2 linked regions of the Catenulispora sp. GP43 genome follow. The protein of the gene in region 2 binds, or shares a complex with, the protein of the main gene of each other region. Links are inferred from orthologs where the notes say so. Each region holds a gene or a part of one and is shown on either strand. Other genes may lie near its edges.

Region 1 (3,748 bases), on a different replicon or contig from region 2:
CGGTGACGCCGACGCACTTGGCCGCGGCGGTCTGCTCGGTCTCGCGCAGCGCCGCCACCTCCGAGCGCGGCGTGTCCGGGAACGCCTCGCCGGCGTCGCCGCTGGTCACGATCGCGTAGGTGACCTCGATCCCGGCGTCGGTCCAGGTCGCCACGGTGCCGGCGGCACCGAAGTCGACGTCGTCGGGATGCGCGGTGACGACGAGGACGCGGGAGGGGGCGCTGGCGTCGGGCATGAGGGCTCCTGGTTCCGGGGCGGACGGACGGGAGTGGATGCTCTCCACGAGGGGCAACGCCGGCGGTGCCGCCGGTGTTCCGGGCACCGAACCATTATCTCCGGGTGGCGCCGGTGCCGCCGGTGCCGCCGACGCCGCCGATACCGCCGGTGGCACCGGCATCGGCCCAGGTGACCGGCCCATCTGAGCGACCGCTCCCGTCTTGTCGGTGCGGTCTGCGAAAATCCTTGAGTGAGTTCTTCCCTCTTCGCCCCAGGTGCCCTGCCGTTGTTCCCCATGCTCGACGAGATCCGGGAGCAGCGCGGGTCGGGTGAGGAGCGGCACACCGACCGCACCCTGCCCGAACCCCCGGCCTGGGCCGAGGAGTCCGACGCCGAGCGGGAGGGCTGGGACGGCTGGGACGAGCCGGAGGACGCCTGGGTCCCGCCGGAGGAGTCGGCCTCGGCGCGCAAGCTGCTCGAGGGCCTGAACGACCCGCAGCGCGAGGCGGTCGTGCACGCCGGCTCCCCGCTGCTGATCATCGCCGGCGCGGGCTCGGGCAAGACCCGGGTGCTGGCGCACCGCATCGCCTACCTGGTCGGCGAGCGGCACGCGCACCCCGGCTCGATCCTGGCGATCACCTTCACCAACAAGGCCGCCGCCGAGATGCGCCAGCGGGTGGAGGAACTGGTCGGCCCGCGGGCCCGCCTGATGTGGGTCTCGACCTTCCACTCGGCCTGCGTCCGGATCCTGCGCGCCCAGGCCAAGACCGCCGGCCTGCCGAGCAACTTCTCCATCTACGACACCGCCGACTCCCAGCGCCTGATGACCATGGTCCTGCGCGACCTGGAGATCGATCCGAAGAAGACCACGCCGCGCTCGATGCTCGGCCAGATCTCCAAGCTCAAGAACGAGCTGGTCGACCACGACACCTTCTCCAGCCGCGCGCAGACCGAGGCCGAGCGCCAGCTCGCGCAGGTCTACCGGCTGTACTCGGACCGCCTGACCGCGGCCAAGGCGCTGGACTTCGACGACATCATCATGACCACGGTGCACCTGCTCCAGGCGTTCCCGATGATCGCCGAGCACTACCGCCGCCGCTTCCGCAACATCCTGGTGGACGAGTACCAGGACACCAACACCGCGCAGTACCAGCTGGTGAAGGAACTGGTCGGGCAGCACAAGAAGCGCACCGCGGACGGAGACCTGGTCGGGGGCGCCCCCGGCGAGACCGGCGGGGAGGGCGAGGAACTGCCGCCGGGCGAGCTGTGCGTGGTCGGCGACGCGGACCAGTCCATCTACGCCTTCCGCGGGGCGACCATCCGCAACATCATCGAGTTCGAGCGCGACTACCCGGACGCCAAGGTCATCAAGCTGGAGCAGAACTACCGCTCCACCCAGACCATCCTGTCCGCGGCGAACGCGGTCATCGAGAACAACAAGGGCCGCCGGGCGAAGAACCTGTGGACCGACTCCGGCCAGGGCAAGCTGATCACCGGCTACGTCGCCGACGACGAGCACTCCGAGGCCCAGTTCGTGGCCGAGGAGATCGACCGCCTCTCCGACGCCAAGGAGACCACCTACGGCGGCGTCGCGGTGTTCTACCGCACCAACGCGCAGTCCCGTGTCTTCGAGGAAATCTTCGTCCGGATCGGCCTGCCCTACCGCGTGGTCGGCGGCGTCCGCTTCTACGAGCGCAAGGAGGTCCGCGACGCGCTGGCCTACCTGCGCGCCCTGGCCAACGAGGACGACATCGTCTCGGTCCGCCGCATCCTGAACACCCCGAAGCGCGGCATCGGCGAGAAGGCCGAGGAGTCCCTGGAGCGCCTCGCCGCCCGCGACCGCATCTCCTTCGGCGACGCCCTGCGCCGCGCCGACGAGGCGCCGGCTCTGGCCGCGCGCTCGGTGAAGGCCATCCAGGGCTTCACGCAGATGATGGACGAACTGCGCGAGATGGCCGCCGAGTACGGCCCCGCGCACGTCCTGGAGGCCATACTGGAGCGCACCGGCCTGCTGCAGGAACTGCAGGACTCCGACGACCCGCAGGACGAGACCCGCATCGAGAACCTCCGCGAACTCCTGGCGGTGGCCCTGGAGTTCGAGCAGAGCCAGCCCGAAGGCCGGCTCCCGGAGTTCCTGGAGCGTGTGGCTTTGGTCGCCGACTCCGACCAGATCCCCGACGGCGAGGACCACGAGGGCATGGTCACCCTGATGACCCTGCACAGCGCCAAGGGCCTGGAGTTCCCGGTGGTCTTCCTCACCGGCATGGAGGACGGCGTCTTCCCGCACATGCGCTCCATGGGCGACAAGAAGGAGATGGAGGAGGAGCGCCGCCTGGCCTACGTGGGCATCACCCGCGCCCGCGAGCAGCTCTACGTCTCCCGCTCCGTCTACCGCTCCGCCTGGGGCGCACCGCAGTACAACCCGCCGTCGAAGTTCCTCGGCGAGATCCCCGAGCCCCTCATCGAGTGGGAGCGCACCGCCCCGGAGCCGAAGACCGCCGAGCGCTCCCCGTTCGGCGACCGCCGCGGCGTCACCCGAGGCTTCCAGCAGCGCAAGGGACCGGTGAAGGTGATCTCCCTGGACCCCGGCGACCGCGTGATCCACGACTCCTTCGGCATGGGCACCGTCGTCGCGGTCAGCGGCCGGGAGCGCGACGAGGCGACGATCGACTTCGGCTCGTCGGGGGTGCGGACGCTGCTGCTGACGATGGCGCCGGTGCAGAAGCTTTAGGAATAGCTTGTCGGACTAATCGGGGGTGCGCGATGAGCTCTGCGACGGACGGCTATATCGAGGCGCGACCCGCGCCACGACCGGCAGGGCTGATCGCCGGCATCGCGGTGCTGGAAGCGCTGACCGTCGCGATCGCCGACTATTCGGCGGTCGGCGGCTTGGGCGCGGCCTTGCCGTGGCTGCTGCTGGACATCTACCTGCTCCGGAGGATCTGGATCGGGAGCTCCGTCGCCTGGTTCGCGCTGGTGACGCTCAACGTCGGTGTCGTCGCGGTAGCCGCGTCGACGCTTTTCGTGCACAACCTGCACGTCGACGGCGGCCCGCTACTCCTCGCGCGGCTCGGCCTCGAACTAGCCCTGCTCGCCGCCCCCGGTATGCGCCGCTGGGTCGCGCAGGGCTAAGCCCCGCCGCGTTCGACGGCGCGACCACGGTCAGCCCGGGCGGCAGTTTGTCGGTGGTCTGTGACGGATCCGGCGTGCTCACGGTGACATTGGTGCCGAATTCGCAGTAGGTGCAGGCTCCATGGACATAAGCCAGCGCCCCGGTGACGGCCGCGCCGGACGACCCGGTCCCCGACGCCGCGGCGACGTTGCCGGCCGCGGAACCGCTGCCGCCGGACGCGCCGCCACAGGCCGCGCTCAGAGCCCCGAGCGCGATGAGGCAAGGAAGAATCCTGAGTCGTCCGGTCATGCCTCCTGGCGCCCGTGATGTCGGTCGTACCCCCTAGTTGTACGCCGTATCAGGGCACAGCAAAAGGGTCCGGGATGCCCCGGACCCTCTGTCGCATTTCCGCCTTACGGA
Region 2 (3,671 bases):
GAGCTGGAGATAGAGACACTGTGTCTCCGACGGCAACACAGTGTCCGGCATCGGCTCCTCGAAGTACGCCAGCGCGATCGGATAGAGCTCGGCCAGGAACGCTTCTCGTTGCTTCGCTTGAGGAATCAGCTCTGTTGTGACCTCCGGGGGGTACCACTGGTCCCACGGTGGGAGCACCCCCTCGACCGCCATCTCGGTCAGGGCTTCGCGGAAGTCCGGCGGGGAGGCGTCGAAGTCGCTCAGGCCGGGGCGGGGGAGCTGCGCGTCGACGAACGCGGCGCCGATCACGCGCCCGCCGAGGGTATCGGCGATGACCGGGAGGTAGGCACCAGCGCCGCTGTGGCCGACCAGGACGACCTCGTCGTAGTACGGCCGAGCTACCTGGTCGGCGATACGGCGCGCGTAGGGGCCGGGACCGGCGGCGATGCCGTGCAGGCTGGGGACGTCCACCTCGAACCGGTCCCGTAGGAGCTCGGCGACCGGCCGCCAGGTCGCCCGTCCTACCAACGGGCTGTGAACCATGAGCAGGAGTGGCTGTTGTGACATGAGGCGATTCTCCGCCAGCTGCCTCCTTCGACTTTCCCGCGCTTGTCAGAGCCGCCGCGTAGCCTTTGAACCATGCGCCCTCTGTCCGAACTCACCCGCACCGTCGCCCCGATCGAGGTCGTCAGCGACTACCAGCCCGCCGGCGACCAGCCCGCGGCCATCGCCGAGCTGGCCCGCCGGATCGAGGCCGGGGAGAAGGACGTGGTGCTGCTGGGTGCCACCGGCACCGGCAAGTCGGCCACCACCGCGTGGCTGATCGAGAAGGTCCAGCGCCCGACCCTGGTCATGGCGCCGAACAAGACGCTGGCCGCGCAGCTGGCCAACGAGTTCCGCGAGCTGCTGCCGAACAACGCGGTCGAGTACTTCGTCTCCTACTACGACTACTACCAGCCCGAGGCGTACGTCCCGCAGACCGACACCTACATCGAGAAGGACTCCTCGATCAACGAGGAGGTCGAGCGGCTGCGGCACTCCACCACCAACTCGCTGCTGACCCGGCGCGACGTGGTCGTGGTCTCCACCGTGTCCTGCATCTACGGCCTGGGCACGCCGGAGGAGTACCTGAAGAGCTCGGTGCAGCTGCGGGTCGGCGAGGAGCACGACCGGGACAAGATGCTGCGCCGCTTCGTGGACATGCAGTACGCGCGCAACGACGTGGCCTTCACCCGCGGCACGTTCCGGGTGCGCGGCGACACGGTCGAGATCTTCCCGGTCTACGAGGAGCACCCGGTCCGGATCGAGATGTTCGGCGACGAGGTCGAGCGCCTGATGACGCTGCACCCGGTCACCGGCGAGATCCTCACCGTCGACGAGGAGCTGCGGGTCTTCCCGGCCACGCACTACGTCGCGGGCTCGGACCGCATGGAGCGCGCGCTCGGCGGCATCGAGGCCGAACTCGCCGACCGGCTGGCCGAGCTGGAGCGGCAGGGCAAGCTGCTGGAGGCGCAGCGGCTGCGCATGCGCACCACCTACGACCTGGAGATGATGCGGCAGGTCGGGTTCACCTCCGGCATCGAGAACTACTCCCGGCACATCGACGGGCGCGAGGCCGGCTCCCCGCCGTCCACCCTGATCGACTTCTTCCCCGAGGACTTCCTGCTGGTCATCGACGAGTCGCACGTCACCGTCCCGCAGATCGGCGCGATGCACGAGGGCGACGCCTCCCGCAAGCGCACCCTGGTCGAGCACGGCTTCCGCCTCCCCTCGGCGATCGACAACCGGCCGCTGCGCTGGGAGGAGTTCGAGGAGCGCGTCGGGCAGACCGTGTACCTGTCGGCCACGCCGGGCCCCTACGAGCTGGCCAAGCAGGCCGACGAGCCGTCGAAGAACCCGGTGGAGCAGATCATCCGGCCCACCGGCCTGGTGGACCCGCAGGTGGTGCTCAAGCCGACGCACGGCCAGATCGACGACCTGGTCGCCGAGGTCCAGGCCCGCGCCGCGCGCAACGAGCGCTCCCTGGTCACGACGCTGACCAAGAAGATGTCCGAGGACCTGACCGACTACCTCCTGGAGCGCGGGGTGCGGACGCGCTACCTGCACTCGGAGGTGGACACGCTGCGGCGCGTGGAGCTGCTGCGCGAGCTGCGCATGGGCGAGTACGACGTCCTGGTCGGCATCAACCTGCTGCGCGAGGGCCTGGACCTGCCCGAGGTCTCGCTGGTGGCGATCCTCGACGCGGACAAGGAAGGCTTCCTGCGCAGCGGGCGCTCGCTGATCCAGACGATCGGCCGCGCGGCTCGTAACGTCTCTGGCGAGGTGCACATGTACGCCGACACGATCACCCCGTCGATGAAGCTGGCGATCGACGAGACCAACCGCCGCCGTGAGAAGCAGGTCGCCTACAACGTGGCCAACGGCGTCGACCCGCAGCCGCTGCGCAAGCGCATCGCCGACATCACCGACCTGCTGGCGCGCGAGGACGCCGACACCGCTGAGCTGCTCGGCGGCTCGGGACGGCAGCAGTCGCGCGGCAAGGCGCCGGTGCCGGGCGTGGCGTCGAAGGGCAGCGTGCGGACGCTGGACCTGGCCGGCAAGCCGGCCGAGGAGCTGATGGGCCTGATCGAGGACCTGTCCCAGCAGATGCACGCGGCCGCCGCGGAGCTCCAGTTCGAGCTCGCGGCGCGGTTCCGCGACGAGATCGGGGAGCTGAAGAAGGAGCTGCGGGCCATGCAGGCGGCGATGTAGCGGAGGCGGCAGGCAGGCTGGCGGCTGGCAGGCGGCACTCAGCCAGGTGGCGGGCCGAGCAGGCGGCTGACTGGCGGGTGCTGCTGGGCGCGGCGGCGGCAGGGTTGCTGCGGGCTTGCGGCGGCTACCGGCTGCGACGACCGCATGTCATGCGGCGGCGACTCGGCACAGTCAGGCTGGCAGTGGATCGGCCGGCGGGCATGGCTGTGGTCCCGGCGGGTACCGGGAGCCTCTAGATCGCCGGAACGTGCCTGAGCAGGCGCGGGACCTGGTCTCGCCCGCCGACTCCGCCCGCCGGTGATACCCCCGGGTCCCCAGCGGGCATCACTCTGGGAGAGAGAGGAGCGTGGCTACCGCGATGACCAGGTCCGATCCGCACCGCATCCGCAGCGGCGACGAGCCCATGCATGCGCGAAGCCCCCTGCGCATGCGGCTGACCATGGCGCTGATCGGTCTGGCCAGTGCGATCGGCGGGGTCGCCTTCTTCCTCAGCCAGCACGCCGTCGGCTTCGTGGTCTTCTGCGCGGTCGTCGGGCTGGTCGCGCTCGTCGATGCGATCGTGGTGGCGCGGCACATCCGGCAGGGGCCGCATTGGCAGCCCGGGCGCGACATCCCGCCCTACCGGCCGGTCGAGGAGCCCGGGGACGAGCCCGATGAGCGTCGGCCGCTGTCGCAGCACACGCGCGAGCACGTGTACCTCGCCATGATGGGCACGTGCCTGGTGCTGGTCGTCCTCGCCTGGACCGTCGTTCGCCTGTTCTCGCCGGGGCTGGCGATCGCGATGAGTGTGATCGCGGCGTTCATCCCGCCGTTCGCGGTGATGGTGGCGAACGCGCGGGGGCGGGATTGGTGAGCCTGGCGGCACTCGGGATGGACGGTGTCCCGGCGCTGGATCCGTTGAGCTATCCCGGCCGCCTCGTCGATGAACCCGAGCTGCTGTG

The links.
Region 1: the proteins of uvrB (region 2) and pcrA are in contact, whole or in part, in a crystal structure (PDB 7EGT), measured with the Thermus thermophilus proteins. The link is inferred for Catenulispora sp. GP43 from one-to-one orthologs. Residues at the interface, in WP_096411307.1 of Thermus thermophilus: Glu23, Leu25, Arg26, Asp27, Gly28, Glu29, Arg30, Phe31, Arg55, Glu326, Asp327, Phe328, Glu379, Ser382, Gln383, His398, Gly400, Arg401; in WP_096412145.1 of Thermus thermophilus: His654, Arg656, Phe657, Gln666, Asp668, Glu669, Lys680, Arg681, Leu682, Ser683, Lys685, Tyr686, Ala687.

What each region holds. Positions count from the first base shown.
Region 1 is NZ_JBGCCT010000001.1:463,749-467,496, reverse strand. Bases 162-3,229 are described here. They hold pcrA (DNA helicase PcrA), read left to right. Parts: upstream 162-511; coding sequence 512-2,947; downstream 2,948-3,229. Other genes in these bases: ABH926_RS02050 (hypothetical protein), read left to right, coding at 2,980-3,229; ABH926_RS02060 (PIG-L deacetylase family protein), read right to left, coding at 162-235. Outside these bases: more of ABH926_RS02060, read right to left, coding at 1-161; more of ABH926_RS02050, read left to right, coding at 3,230-3,348; ABH926_RS02045 (M23 family metallopeptidase), read right to left, coding at 3,742-3,748. UniProt on the Escherichia coli protein: A helicase with DNA-dependent ATPase activity. Unwinds DNA duplexes with 3'-5' polarity. Translocates on single-stranded DNA with 3'-5' polarity. Initiates unwinding more efficiently from a nicked substrate than double-stranded DNA.
Region 2 is NZ_JBGCCT010000019.1:200,696-204,366, reverse strand. What follows is about bases 184-3,174. They hold uvrB (excinuclease ABC subunit UvrB), read left to right. Parts: upstream 184-618; coding sequence 619-2,730; downstream 2,731-3,174. Other genes in these bases: ABH926_RS33245 (DUF6343 family protein), read left to right, coding at 3,089-3,174; ABH926_RS33255 (alpha/beta fold hydrolase), read right to left, coding at 184-546. In the rest of the region: more of ABH926_RS33255, read right to left, coding at 1-183; more of ABH926_RS33245, read left to right, coding at 3,175-3,583; ABH926_RS33240 (hypothetical protein), read left to right, coding at 3,580-3,671. UniProt on the Escherichia coli protein: The UvrABC repair system catalyzes the recognition and processing of DNA lesions. A damage recognition complex composed of 2 UvrA and 2 UvrB subunits scans DNA for abnormalities.